Regions from separate parts of the Streptomyces sp. NBC_00096 genome, predicted to be linked through region 1. Evidence: riboswitches for the same ligand, from Rfam matches in the RefSeq annotation. Region 1 holds a riboswitch; the other holds the start of a gene.
What was found. A riboswitch is a leader RNA that binds a small molecule or an ion and turns the genes downstream of it on or off. The one in region 1 is predicted to bind S-adenosylmethionine.

Region 2: it holds a riboswitch for S-adenosylmethionine, as region 1 does, so the genes downstream of both, thrC (threonine synthase) here and OG904_RS22620 (aminotransferase class V-fold PLP-dependent enzyme) in region 1, are expected to answer to the same signal.

Annotation. Positions count from the first base shown of each region.
Region 1 covers NZ_CP108221.1:5,127,391-5,134,484, reverse strand. The annotation lists gene OG904_RS22640 (NYN domain-containing protein) at 1-438, opposite strand, end outside; gene OG904_RS22635 (hypothetical protein) at 479-718, opposite strand; gene OG904_RS22630 (rhomboid family intramembrane serine protease) at 855-1,577, shown strand; gene OG904_RS22625 (Lrp/AsnC family transcriptional regulator) at 1,574-1,855, shown strand; gene OG904_RS22620 (aminotransferase class V-fold PLP-dependent enzyme) at 2,213-3,604, opposite strand; SAM riboswitch class IV at 3,838-3,954, opposite strand; gene trpD (anthranilate phosphoribosyltransferase) at 4,037-5,101, opposite strand; gene OG904_RS22610 (cytochrome bc complex cytochrome b subunit) at 5,297-6,925, opposite strand; gene OG904_RS22605 (Rieske 2Fe-2S domain-containing protein) at 6,922-7,094, opposite strand, start outside.
Region 2 covers NZ_CP108221.1:2,957,483-2,964,576, reverse strand. The annotation lists gene OG904_RS12790 (extracellular solute-binding protein) at 1-1,120, shown strand, start outside; gene OG904_RS12785 (DUF3263 domain-containing protein) at 1,299-1,553, shown strand; gene otsB (trehalose-phosphatase) at 1,607-2,458, shown strand; gene OG904_RS12775 (trehalose-6-phosphate synthase) at 2,597-4,060, opposite strand; gene OG904_RS12770 (glucosyl-3-phosphoglycerate synthase) at 4,153-5,103, opposite strand; SAM riboswitch class I at 5,299-5,457, shown strand; gene thrC (threonine synthase) at 5,475-6,776, shown strand; gene OG904_RS12760 (MoaD/ThiS family protein) at 6,812-7,090, shown strand.

The sequences.
Region 1 (7,094 bases):
GACCCGCTCGGCGTCGGCGCGCTGCGCCTCCTCACCGGCGGCGGCGACCAGCTTGACCCAGCCGGCCGGCCGCAGGACGTACGCGGCGGCCGCCACGTCCAGCGGATCGGCGGCGGCGGGCGGGGCGCCCGACTCCAGCGCGGCGGCCAGTTCGGCCTGCGCCTCGCGGAGCTTCTCGGCGACCCGGCCCCGGAAGACGGGGTCGCTCTCCACGGCCGTCGCCATGGCGTTGCCCGCGAACTTGGCGCGCCGGGTCGGGGTGAACCGGGCGTACTGGCGCAGCTGCGCCGGAAGGTCCGCGACCGTCAGTCCGCCGAAGGCGTCCGAGACGAGCGCGACGACCCGGCGCCGCACGCCCTCCGGGAGCGGGCGGTCGAGCACCTCGGCGGCGTCGCCGGCCGCGTCGGCCGGCTCAGCGCCGCTTGCTGGCTCCACAATCCGTCACCCCTACCGTCATTCACCTGCGGGCAGGGCTCCCTCAGGAGTCCGCGCCCGGCCTGTCCACGAGCTCGATCTGGTCCACCGCGTTGCACCAGCGGCAGCGCACCGACTCGATGGTCTCATTGACCACCTCTCGCTCTTCGACCTTGGGCTCCCCGGCGAGGTCCAGGTGGACGTACTCCACGACCTTCGACGAACGGGTGACGTCGAAGCGCGTGAGGTTGCCGCACAGGGTGCAGCGCCACCGGGTGGTGTCGGTCGGCAGGGGAACCGTCATCAGGCCGCTCTCTCCTTCTATGTCGTACGGGGACAGACGCACGCGGTCGTACACAGTTGTACAAGGACATGCGTAGCTCGTAACCCTACGGCCTGCCGCACCCGCGGGTGGGCCCGACTGGGTCATGCTCGGTCGCATGATCGTAAGGTGGCAGGCCGTACGCGAGGCCGTCCGGGGCCCGGTGGTCACCCATGCGCTGATCGCCGGCTGCTGCGTGGTGTTCCTGCTGAGCCCGGCGTCGGGGCTGAACCCGGTCTACGGGACGGGTGACCGGCTCCTGCTGAACGGGACGGCGTACTTCCGGCGCTGGGGCGTGGTCCCCGACGAGCTGTTCACCGGCTCCGGCCGGGCGGCGCTCACCCCTCTGACGGCCCTGTTCGTGCACGGCAGCTGGCTGCACCTGCTGGGCAACATGCTGTTCCTCTACGTCTTCGGGGCGATGACGGAGCGTCGCATGGGCCGGGCCGGGTTCCTCTTCTTCTACGTCTGTACGGGTTACCTGGCGCTGGCGGCGTACGCGGCGGCCAACGCCTCCTCGGACCAGACCCTGGTCGGCGCCTCCGGGGCCATTTCCGCGGTCCTGGGGGCCTTCCTGTGCCTGTTCCCCAGGGCGCGGGTGACGAGCCTGTTCCCGTTCCTGTTCTTCCTGCCCCTGCGGTTCCCGGCGTGGATCGTTCTGATGTTCTGGTTCGCCCTCCAGTGGCTGGCGGCCCACCGGGCGGCGAGCGGGCCGGGAGTCGCCTATCTGGCCCACGTGGTGGGCTTCTCGGTGGGCTTCCTCTACGCGTGGGTGCGCTACCGGCGTGGGACTAGAGTGAGGAGACCAGTGACTGCCGGCGAGGGAGACAGCCAACCGTGATCACCGCGATCGTGCTCATCAAGACCAGCGTGGACCGGATCCCCGAGATCGCCGAGGCCATCGCGGCACTCGAAAGCGTCAGCGAGGTCTACTCCGTCACGGGTACGTACGACCTCATCGCGCTGGTCCGGGTGTCCCGCCACGAGGACCTTGCGGACATCATCCCCGGCCGCATCAGCAAGATCCCGGGCGTCGAGGCCACGGACACGCACGTGGCGTTCCGCACCTACTCCCAGCACGACCTGGAAGCGGCGTTCGCCATCGGCCTCGACGCGTAGCGGTTCAGAGGGCGGGCAACGCCCCGCCCGGCCGGGCGGGGCGGCCCTCCTGGAGTCGGAACGGGTACCCGCGCAGGTAGTCCCCGAGGTCGCCGGTGGACGAACTCGTCGAAGCCCTCGTCGTTGTAGAGCGCATGGGCCGACGCGACCTCCCGCCCCACCCAACAGGTGTCGGTCCCGGCGCCGTGGAACGGCCCCGGCGCGTTGCGCCAGTCGCGGTCGGCCCACGCATCCGGCCAGGCACCCCACGGTGGGCTGTACGCCGGTACCCACTGCGCGTTGCCCGGTAGCGGCTCGCCGACGGCGCAGGCCCGAATGGTGGGCATCGGGTCCCAGTGGGTCATGCCCCGCAGCCTGTCAGACGGCCGGGACGCAGCGGCCCTCTTCGGTGCGGTACTGCCACTTCGCGCCGTCCGAGACGAGCTCCTTGACGGCGCGGACGAAGCGCTCGACGTGCTCGTCGGGGGTGCCCGCGCCGAAGCTGACGCGGATGGCGTTGAGGGACCGCTCGCCCGGGGCCGCCTCCGGGGCTCCGCATTCGCCCTGGGCCTGCGGCTCGCTGCCCAGGAGGGTGCGGACCAGCGGGTGGGCGCAGAACAGGCCGTCGCGGACGCCGATGCCGTACTCGGCGGAGAGCGCGGCGGCGAAGTGGGAGCTGTTCCAGCCGTCCACCACGAAGGAGATGACGCCGACGCGCGGGGCGTCGTCACCGAAGAGGGAGAGGATCCGCACGGCCGGGACGTCGGCCAGACCGTCCCGGACCTTGGCGATGAGCTGCCGCTCGCGGGCGACGAGGCTTTCGAACCCGGCCTCGTTCAGCGCCTTGCAGGCGGAGGCGATGGAGTAGACGCCGATGACGTTCGGGGAGCCGGCCTCGTGGCGGGCGGCCGTGGTGTGCCACTCGACGTCCACGCCGCCGTCCTCGCGCCTGGCCACCTTGCGGGAGGCGCCGCCGCCGGCGAGGTACGGCTCGGCCTCCTGGAGCCAGTCCGAGCGGCCGGCGAGGACGCCCGAGCCGAAGGGCGCGTAGAGCTTGTGGCCGGAGAAGGCGACCCAGTCCACGTCCAGCTCCTGCACGGAGACGGGGTGGTGCGGGGCCAGCTGGGCGGCGTCCAGCACGATCCGTGCGCCGTGGGCGTGCGCGGCGGCGGCGAGCTCCTTGACGGGCCACAGTTCACCGGTGACGTTCGAGGCGCCGGTGACGCAGACCAGCGCCGGACCGTAGGGGTCGCGGCCGGCGAGCGCCCGCTCCAGGGTCTCGACGGCCTGGGCCGGGGTGCGGGGCGCGTTGAGGTAGGTGACCTGCGCGTCCTTCCACGGCAGCAGCGAGGCGTGGTGCTCGGTCTCGAAGACGAACACCTGGCAGTCGGCCGGCACCACGGCGGCGAGCAGGTTGAGGGAGTCGGTGGTGGACCGGGTGAAGATCACCTGGTCGGAGGGGCGGCAGTCGAGGAACTCGGCGACGGTGACGCGGCTCTGCTCGAAGAGGTCGGTGGAGAGCTGCGAGAGGTAGCCGGCGCCGCGGTGCACGCTGCCGTAGTACGGGGCGTACGCGGCCACGTCGTCCCAGACGCGCTGCAGGGCGGGGGCGCTGGCCGCGTAGTCGAGGGCGGCGTAGGTGACTTCGCCGCCGGTGACGAGCGGGACGGTGACGTCACGGCCGAGGACCGGCAGCGGCTCGGCACAGGCGGGGTCGACGGTGACGTCGGCGGAAGCGGTGGAGGCGGCGGCGTTCAGGGTTGCGGACATGGCGGTATCTCCCGGCAGGCGGTCTGAATGGCTTCGACGAGCCCGTACGCGGACACGGCGCTGCGGCCGTTCGGGGTACGGGAATTGCCCCGGAGGAAGGGATGGCGTCCGCAGATGTGCGGGTACGCGGAAATGACCCTGTTCCGAGGGGTGAAGAAGGGGCGAGTCGCCCTATCGCATTCGCTTGCTCACGGAAAACGCTCCTCGAGAGACCAGGACCCCTGGTGTCGAGGGATCCGCGCTTGCCGTAGGCCTCACTGCCTACGACCTGGTCATCACCCGGGGCACCCCGCCACGGAAGGAGGGTTGCCGGACAGCAAGCCGGGGCCAAAACGCTGTCACTCGTGACCTGAGGAGCATCCTGCCACAAGATCCTCCGGGCGCAAGACCCCGGTCCACATTCCGGACCGGGATCTTGGCCTGATCCGACCGTCAGGCGTTGCTGGCCGCCACCCACCGCGCCAGCGCCGCCCGGGCGGCGCCCGAGTCGATCGACTCCGCAGCCCGCACGACCCCCGCCGCCAGCTGCTCCTCCAGCGACCCCGTACCCGGATCCAGCGCCACCAGGGCCGCCGCGGAGTTCAGCAGTACGGCGTCACGGACCGGGCCGGTCTCGCCGGCCAGCAGGCGGCGCGCCACGTCCGCGTTGTACGAGGCGTCCGCGCCGCCGAGCTCGGAGACGTCCACCAGGGGGATGCCGATGTCGCGCGGGTCGAAGGTCTGCTCGGCGACCTTGCCGTCCCGGACCCACCAGACCTTGGAGGTCGCCGTGGTGGTGAGCTCGTCCAGGCCGTCGTCACCGCGGAAGACCAGCGCCGAGGAACCGCGCTCCGCCAGCACGCCCGCGACGATCGGGGCCATCCGGGCGTCGGCCACGCCGGTGGCCTGGGCCCGTACCTTCGCCGGGTTGGTGAGCGGGCCGAGGAAGTTGAAGGTGGTCCGGATGCCCAGTTCCTTGCGGGCCGCCGCCACGTGCCGCAGCGCCGGGTGGAACCTGACCGCGAAGCAGAAGGTGATCCCGGCTTCCTCGGCGACCTGCGCGACCCGTGCGGGGGTGAGGTCCAGGTTGACGCCGAGCTTCTCCAGGACGTCCGAGGAGCCGCTGGCGGAGGACGCGGCCCGGTTTCCGTGCTTGACCACCTTGGCGCCCGTACCGGCCACCACGACCGCCGACATGGTCGAGATGTTGACGGTCTTGGCGCCGTCGCCCCCGGTGCCGACGATGTCCACCGTCCGGCCCGGCACCTCGATCAGGTTGGCGTGTTCGTACATGGCCCGCACCAGACCGTTGATCTCCGCGACCGTCTCGCCCTTGGCCCGCAGCGCGACCGCGAAGCCGGCGATCTGGGCGTCGGTGGCCTCGCCCCGCATGATCCGGTCCATCGCCCAGGCCGTGTCGTCGGCGCTGAGGTCCCGGCCGGTCAGCAGGGCGTCCAGCACGCCCGGCCAGCCACGGGCCGCCACGCTGTCGCCGCCTGCCGGGGTCACAACGTTCATGGTCCGCTCCTGCTGCTGGTCGGCCGTCCGATGCCGGGGCCCACGTCGAATGGGAAGGGCTTCAGCCTATCCAGCCCCGGAGACGGCAAAGAGCCCCGTCCAGACACTGGACGGGGCTCTCGCCGTGGCAACACCAGGACTGACCGAAATCAGTCCCTCAAGCGTGTGAAACGTGTGAAGCCGTGACGCGGGAGATCAGTGGTGGCCGTGGCCGCTCTGGATCTCCTTGTACTCCTCGACCGAGGGCTTCGGGATCTGGTTGTTCTCCCCGTAGTAGCCCTTGCTGAGCTTCACGCGGAGCTTCTCCAGCGCCTTCACCTTGCGCTCGACACCGTTCTCGTCGACCGTCGCGCCGATCTCGGCGGGCTGGTACTGCTCGTACGAGGTGAGCGTGTGCAGCTTGCCCTGCGAGAGCGGCTCGTGGACCTCGACGAACTCACCGTGCGGCAGGCGCTTGATGATGCCGGTCTCGCGACCGTGCAGCACCTTGTCCCGGTCCCTGCGCTGGAGGCCGAGGCAGATGCGCTTGGTGATGATGAAGGCGACGACCGGACCGACGAAGAACGCGACGCGGGCGAACCAGGTGATCGAGTTGATCGACAGGTGGAAGTACTGCGCGAACATGTCGTTTCCACCGGCGATCAGCAGGATGACGTACCACGCCAGCCAGGCCACGCCGAAGGCCGTACGGGTCGGGACGTTGCGCGGGCGGTCCAGGATGTGGTGCTCGCGCTTGTCCCCGGTGACCCAGGACTCGACGAACGGGTAGACCGCGATCGCGACCAGGATCAGCGGGAAGATCATCAGCGGGATGAACACGCCCAGGACGAGGGTGTGGCCCCACAGGTTGATCTCCCAGCCGGGCATGGCACGGATCAGACCCTCGGAGAAGCCCATGTACCAGTCGGGCTGCGCACCGGTGGACACGTGGTCCGGGCGGTACGGGCCGAGCGCCCAGATCGGGTTGATCGAGGCGATCGCCGCGACGGCCGCGATGACACCGAAGACCAGGAAGAAGAAGCCTCCGGCCTTGGCCATGTAGACCGGGAGCAGCGGCATGCCGACGACGTTCTTCTCGGTCTTGCCGGGGCCCGCGAACTGGGTGTGCTTGTGGAAGAACACCAGGATCAGGTGGGCCACCAGCAGGCCCATCATGATGCCCGGCAGCAGCAGGATGTGGATCGAGTAGAACCGGGACACGAAGTCGCCGCCGGGGAACTCGCCGCCGAAGAGGAAGAACGACATGTACGTGCCGACGACCGGCATGGACAGGACGGCGCCCTCCATGAAGCGGACACCGGTGCCCGAGAGCAGGTCGTCCGGCAGGGAGTAACCGGTGAAACCGGTGAACATGCCGAGGACCAGCAGCAGGAAGCCGAAGATCCAGTTGACCTCGCGCGGCTTGCGGAACGCGCCCGTGAAGAAGACGCGCATCATGTGCACGAGCATCGCCGCGACGAAGATCAGCGCCGACCAGTGGTGGATCTGCCGGATGAGCAGACCGCCGCGGACGTCGAAGCTGATGTCGAGGGTCGACTTGAACGCCTCGGACATCTGGACACCCTGCATGGGCACGTACGAGCCGTGGTACACGACCTCGTTCATGCTCGGGTGGAAGAACAGCGTCAGGTACACACCCGTGAGGATGAGGATGATGAAGCTGTAGAGGCAGATCTCACCGAGCATGAAGGACCAGTGGTCCGGGAAGATCTTGCGCATGTTCGACTTGGCCAGGCTGTAGATGCCCAGCCGGCCGTCGGCCCAGTCGGCTACACGCTCGCCGGCCGGGGCCTTGCGCTCTTTAGTGGCAGTGGACGTGCTCATCCGCGCTCCCAGAATGCAGGACCGACGGGCTCTTCGAAGTCGCCGAGCGCCTCGAGGAAACCTTCGTCATTCACGCCGATCCGCAGCTGCGGGAGCGCGTGACCAGCCGGGCCGAAGATGACTCGGGCGCCGTCGGAGAGGTCGAAGGTGGACTGGTGGCACGGGCAGA
Region 2 (7,094 bases), 2.2 Mb from region 1:
CGCCGCCGCCTTCGAGAAGGCCAACCCCGGCACCAAGGTCCAGGTGGACGTCTACTCCTGGTCCGAGGTCGACGCCAAGGTCGCCGAGATGGTCAAGGCCGGCAAGGCCCCCGACGTGGCCCAGATCGGCGCCTACGCCGACTACGCGGCCCAGGGAAAGCTGTACTCCGCCGACGAACTGCTCTCCGTGACGACCGAGGCCGACTTCCTCGCGCCGCTCGCCGACGCGGGCAAGGTCAAGCGCGTCCAGTACGGCATGCCCTTCGTGGCCAGCACCCGGCTGATGTTCTACAACGAGAAGCTGCTCGCCGACGCCGGGGTCATACCCAAGGACGGCAAGACCGCCTGGCAGCCCAAGAGCTGGGCGGACCTGGAGTCCGCCGCCAAGAAGCTCAAGGCGGCCGGCGTCCCCACCCCCTTCGCGCTGCCCCTGGGCCGCGAGGAGGCCCAGGGCGAGACGATGCAGTGGCTGCTCGCCGGCGGCGGCGGCTACAGCGACAACGAGGAGGCGTACGCGATCGACTCCCCGGAGAACGTCAAGACCCTCGAGTACCTGCGCGACAAGATCGTCGGCGCGGGCCTCACCGGCCCCGTCGAGCCGTCCAAGCTGGACCGGCAGGCCGCCTTCGACTCCTTCTCGCGCGGCGAGGTCGGCATGCTCAACGGGCACCCGACGCTGGTCAAGCAGGCCGCCGCGAAGGGCGTGAAGTACGGCATGACCCCCATGCCGACCGCCGACGGCACGGAGCACCCCACGATGGGCGTCGCCGACTGGGTGATGGCCTTCAAGAACGGCCACAGGACGCAGTCGGGGAAGTTCCTCGACTTCCTGTACAAGCAGGACAACGTGACGGCCTTCACCGAGAAGTACGACCTGCTCCCCGTCACCACCAGCGGCTCCCGGGCGATGGCGGCCGGTACCGGGGCCAGGTCCGCGCAGCTGAAGACCTTCCTGCAGGCGCTGCCGAACGCGCGGCTGTACCCGGTCGGCAAGAAGTCCTGGGCGGCCGTGAGCGAGGACATCAAGCAGAACGTCGGCAAGAGCGTGCAGCAGGGCGGACAGCCGGCGAAGGTGCTCGGCGACATCGCGGACGCGGCGCGCAAGGCGGACGCGCGCTGAGGGTCGGCGGACGGGGCGGCGGACGGGGCGGCGGTCCGGTCGCCGGTCCGGCCGCGGGACGTGTCGCCGGAGGTGTCGCCGGACCGGTCGCCTGCCCGGTTGCCTGCCCGGTCGCCGGACGGGCTGCCTGCCCGGTCGCCGTCGGGTGGCTGTCGGTGGGCGGCGTTAATCTGGCGGTATGACGGACGCGGACGAGGGGCGGCCGGCGGCCGGGCTCAGCCCCGACGAAGCCGCGGTACTCGCCTACGAAGGCCGCACCTGGCCCGGGCCCGGGGCCAAGGAGCGGGCCATACGGGAAGGGCTGGGGATGGCCCCGGTCCGGTACTACCAGCTGCTCAACGCGCTCATGGACGACCCGAGGGCGCTGCAGCACGCGCCGGGCACGGTGAACCGGCTGCGGCGGATCCGCGAAGCCCAGCGGTCGCGGCGGTAGCGGTCTGCCGCGCGCCGTAGCCGTGGCCCGGCTGGGCCGTTAGGGTCGAGCGTATGGGGAGCCATCCGCACGATCTGCCGATGCCCGTCACCGCCGCCGGACGCGAGGGGCTCGAAGCCCTCCTCCGTGCACCACGGCGTTCCGTCGTCGCCCTCGACTTCGACGGCACCCTCGCCGACATCGTTCCCGACCCCGACCAGGCCCGGGCCCATCCCGGAGCCGTCGCCGCGCTCTCCGCGCTCGCACCCCGGGTGGGATCCGTCGCCGTCGTCACCGGCCGGCCGGCCGGGGTCGCCGTCCGCTACGGCGGCTTCGCCGGGGTCCCCGGGCTGGAACACCTCGTCGTCCTCGGCCACTACGGGGCCGAGCGGTGGGACGCCGTGAGCGGTACGGTCCACGCCCCCGCCGAGCATCCGGGGGTCGCGGCCGTCCGGGCGGAGCTGCCCGGGTTCCTGGACGCGATCGGCGCCTGGAGCGGGACCTGGATCGAGGAGAAGGGCCAGGCGCTGGCGGTCCACACCCGCCGCGCCAAGGACCCGGCGGCGGCCTTCGCGGCCCTGCGCGAACCCCTGGCGGGGCTGGCGGCGCGCCACGGCCTGATGGTCGAACCGGGCCGGGCCGTACTGGAACTGCGGCCGCCCGGGATGGACAAGGGCGTCGCCCTGACGGAGTACCTCGCGGAGGTGGGGGCCTCGGCCGTCCTGTACGCCGGGGACGACCTCGGCGATCTGGCGGCGTTCTCGGCGGTGGAGAAGCTGCGGGCGGAGGGGGTGCCGGGGCTGCTCCTGTGCAGTGGGTCCGGGGAGGTTCCGGAGCTCGCCGCACGGGCGGACCTGACGGTGTCCGGCCCCTCGGAGGTGGTCACCTTCCTCGCCGCCCTGGCTACCGCGCTGCCCCAGGCCTGACCTGCCCTGCGGGGCCGGAGAATCCAGCCCCGCAGGCGTTTGAGGAGCGGGGGTCCGGGGGCTGGTCCCCGGCAACGGCAACGGCAACGGCAACGGCAACGGCAACGGCAACGGCAACGGCGCCGCGCCCGGCAACCGTCAGGCGTTGCGCAGGGCGTCCAGTTGGGCCGTGAGCCACTGGGCCGGGGGGAGGGCGGTGGCCGCCGCGGCCAACCGCTTCGTGCGGTCCGCACGCTCGGCGGTCGGCATGGACAGCGCCGCGTGCAGCGCCTCCGCCGTCTCCGTGACGTCGTACGGGTTCACCGTCAGCGCGTCCTCGCGGAGCTCCGCGTACGCCCCCGCCCCCGTCGACAGCACCAGCACGCACCCCGCCTCCGACACCACCGGGATCTCCTTCGCCACCAGGTTCATCCCGTCCCGCACCGGGTTGACCAGCGCCACGTCCGCCAGCCGGTACACCGCCAGCGACCGCGCGAAGTCGTCCTCGACCGAGACCAGGACCGGCTGCCAATCCGCCGTCCCGAACTCCTCGTTGACCGAGGCCGCGAGCTCCGCCACCGCCTGCGTGTACTCCCGGTACACCCTCAGGTCCTGCCGCGAGGGGTAGGCGGAGGCCAGGTGGACCACCTTGCCGCGCCATTCGGGGTGGACGGTCAGCAGCTCCCGGTAGGCCAGCAGGCCCCGCAGGATGTTCTTCGACAGTTCCGTGCGGTCCACCCGGACGATCGTCTTCAGGCCGTGCGTCCGCTCCCGCAGTGCCGCCAGCTTCGCGTCCACCTCCGGCCGGTGCGCCAGAGCCCGCAGCTCGTCGCCGTCCACGCCCAGCGGGTAGCGGGCCATCTCCGTGAACCGGTGCTCCGCCGGCCCGCTGCCGTCCGCCGCGTACCTGCGGTGCTCCACCCCCTGCGGGCCGCCGGTCCCCAGGACGCCGGTCGCGCGGCCGGTGGCGTCGTCGATGTCCGCGCCCCGGATGAACTCGGCGCCCCACTCCCCGGTGTGGAAGCCCACCTGGTCCGCGCCGAGCATCCCCCACAGCAGCTGCCCGCGGATGTCCTCCGGGAGCATGCGCAGGAAGTCGGGGGACGCCCACGGCGTGTGCGTGAAGTGCCCGATCCTCAGGTCCGGGCGCAGCTCGCGCAGCCGTCCCGGGGCCAGCGCCAGGTGGTAGTCCTGGATCAGGACCGTCGCCCCCGGCGCCGCCTCCTCGGCCAGCGCCGCCGCGAAGGCCTCGTTGTAGGCGGTGTACGACTGCCACTGCCGCCGGAACCCCGCGTCGAAGACCGGCTCGCGCGGGACGTCGTAGAGGTGGTGGTGGAGGAACCACAGCACCGAGTTCGCGATGCCGTTGTACGCGTCGTCGTAGACCTCCGGGTCGATGTCGAGCATCCGTACGCCCGGCTCGGCCACGCCCCGCCGTACCGCCTCCCGGTCCGCGTCCGACAGGGCCGCGCAGATCCACACGGCCCCCGGTTGTTCCGCGAGGGCGGCGGAGAGGCCGGAAACGAGACCGCCCCCGCCGCGGCGGGCACTGAGCGTGCCGTCCGCGGCGAGGGCGTACGAGAGCGGGCCGCGGTTCGCGGCGACGAGCACCTGGGAAGCCATGCGGCGAACCTAGCCCGCCCCGCGCCCGGTCAAACGTCAGCTCCTGCGTGTCCGGCGGACCGAGACGAAGACCACTGCGCCGACCCCGGCCGTCACGCCACGCGGCGGCTCGCGTACTCCTCGATGTCCCGCATCGGCGGCCGCTCCACGGTGTCCACGGCGTGGGTGTGCGCCACGAACCCCTCCGGACCGCGCTCGAACTGCGTCAGCTCGGGGCGCACGAGGTGCCCCCGCGAGAGCCGCAGCAGCGCCGTGCGGTAGATCGCCGCGGCCATCCGCCCCAGCGCCTGGCCGTCCTGGTGCCGGTGCAGCCGTACGCCCACGTCCACCTGGGCCAGCGCGTCCAGCCCGACCGTGTGCAGCGCGTCCACCAGCAGGCCCAGCTCGACGCCGTAGCCCACGGGGAAGGGCAGCCGCTCCAGCAGCTCGCGGCGTACGGCGTACTCGCCGCCCAGCGGCTGGACGAAGCCCGCCAGCCGGGGCCAGTGGAGGTTGAGCAGCGGGCGGGCCACCAGCTCCGTGACCCGGCCGCCCTGGCCGGGGGTGTCCCCCAGGGGGCGGTCGTACATCGCCTTGACGAACTGCACCTGCGGATCGGTCAGCAGCGGGCCGACGATCCCGGAGACGAAGGAGGCGGAGAAGTCCCGCAGGTCGGCGTCGACGAAGCAGACGACGTCACCGGAGGTGGCCAGCAGCGAGCGCCACAGCACTTCGCCCTTGCCGGGCACGGCGGGGATGCGCGGCAGGATCTCGTCGCGGTGCACCACCCGGGCGCCCGCCTTGGCCGCGACCTCGGCGGTGCGGTCGGTGGAGCCCGAGTCGATCACCACCAGTTCGTCGACCAGGGGGAGCGGGGGCCCCTCGATCAGATCGCGCCGGATCACCTCGACGATCTCCCCGACGGTGGCCTCCTCGTTCAGCGCGGGCAACACCACGCTGACCGTCGTACCGGCTGCCCTTTTGGCGGAAAGCAACTGGTCGAGCGGTCGGTCGGCGGCGGACCAGGAGCGGTCTGCCAGCCAGCGCTCCACCTCTTCCAGCACCTTCGGAACTCCTCTGTCGATCCGTGGACCACCTGCGGTTTCGGCCGAAATGTGATCCATCTCGCGGTTCGGACGGCTGTCTCAACCACCCGGGGCTTCGGTTACAGTCTTGAACAACGCAAAGGTCCGCCGCATGCCGGGGGCCCGCGTACAAACGCCCGGGCGCGCCACAGAGCGTGTTGCCCGGTGCCATACCGCTCATCCAGAGGGGCAGAGGGACACGGCCCGTTGAAGCCCCGGCAACCCTCCAGTCGGTTCTCGCGATCGCGCACACCAGCGACGTCAGCGAGGTCCCCGGCTAGGGAAGGTGCCAATTCCGTCTCATGGCGAAGTGCGCCATGGGGAAGATGAGGAGAAAGGGCCTCGCCATCATGGCTGCACAGACTGTCTCAACCTCTGCCGAATCCGCTGCTTCGGGCACTTCTGTCGATCTCGGTCCCGCCACCGGCCTTTCCTGTCGTGAGTGCGGTACCCGCTTCGAGCTCGGCCCGATCTTCGCCTGCGCCGAATGTTTCGGACCTCTCGAAGTCGCCTACGAGCTGCCGCTCGGTGACCCCGAAGCCCTGCGCGCCGCGATCGAGGCCGGCCCGAACAACATCTGGCGCTACGCGCCGCTGCTGCCCGTCCCGGCGGACGTGGCCTCCAAGCCGAGCCTGAACCCGGGCTTCACCAAGCTCGTGGACGCGGCCAACCTGGCCAAGGAGCTCGGCTTCACCGGCAAGCTGTACGTCAAGGACGACTCCGGCAACCCGACGCACTCCTTCAAGGACCGCGTCGTGGCCATCGCCGTCGAGGCCGCCCGCGCCTTCGGCTTCACCACCCTCTCCTGCTCCTCCACCGGCAACCTGGCCGGCGCCGTCGGCGCCGCGGCCGCCCGCGCCGGCTTCCGCTCCTGCGTCTTCATCCCGCACGACCTGGAGCAGGGCAAGGTCGTCATGGCCGGTGTCTACGGTGGCGACCTGGTCGGCATCGAGGGCAACTACGACGACGTCAACCGCTTCTGCTCCGAGCTCATCGGTGACCCGCTGGGCGAGGGCTGGGGCTTCGTCAACGTCAACCTGCGCCCGTACTACGGCGAGGGTTCCAAGACCCTGGCGTACGAGATCTGCGAGCAGCTCGGCTGGCAGCTGCCCGACCAGATCGTCATCCCGATCGCGTCCGGCTCGCAGCTGACGAAGATCGACAAGGGTCTGCAGGAGCTGATCAAGCTCGGCCTCGTCGAGGACAAGCCGTACAAGATCTTCGGTGCCCAGGCCGAGGGCTGCTCGCCCGTCTCGACCGCCTTCAAGGCCGGTCACGAGGTGGTCCGCCCGCAGAAGCCGAACACCATCGCCAAGTCGCTGGCCATCGGCAACCCGGCGGACGGCCCGTACGTCCTGGACATCGCGCGCCGCACCGGCGGCTTCGTCGAGGACGTCAACGACGAGCAGGTCGTCGAGGCCATCAAGATCCTCGCGCAGACCGAGGGCATCTTCGCCGAGACCGCGGGCGGCGTGACCGTCGGCGTGACGAAGAAGCTGGTCGAGAACGGTCAGCTCGACCCCTCGCTGACCACCGTGATCCTGAACACCGGTGACGGCCTCAAGACCCTGGAGGCGGTGGCCGCCGACAGCGGCCAGACCGCCACCATCCGCCCGAGCCTGGACGCGTTCCGCGCCGCCAACCTGGCCTGATCTCCCTCCCTGCACCCCGGAAAGGCAGTAGCGCCATGAGCGTCAACGTCCGCATCCCCACCATCCTGCGCACCTACACCGGTGGCAAGGCCGAGGTCCCCGCCGAGGGCGCGACCCTCGCCGAGGTCATCGAGTCCCTGGAGAAGAGCCACCCGGGCATCGCCGCGCGCGTCCTGGACGACCAGGGCAAGCTGCGCCGCTTCGTGAACGTCTACGTCAACGACGACGACGTGCGCTTCGAGGGCGGGCTGCAGACGTCCACCCCGGACGGCGCGGGCATCTCGATCATTCCGGCCGTCGCGGGCGGCTGCTGACGAC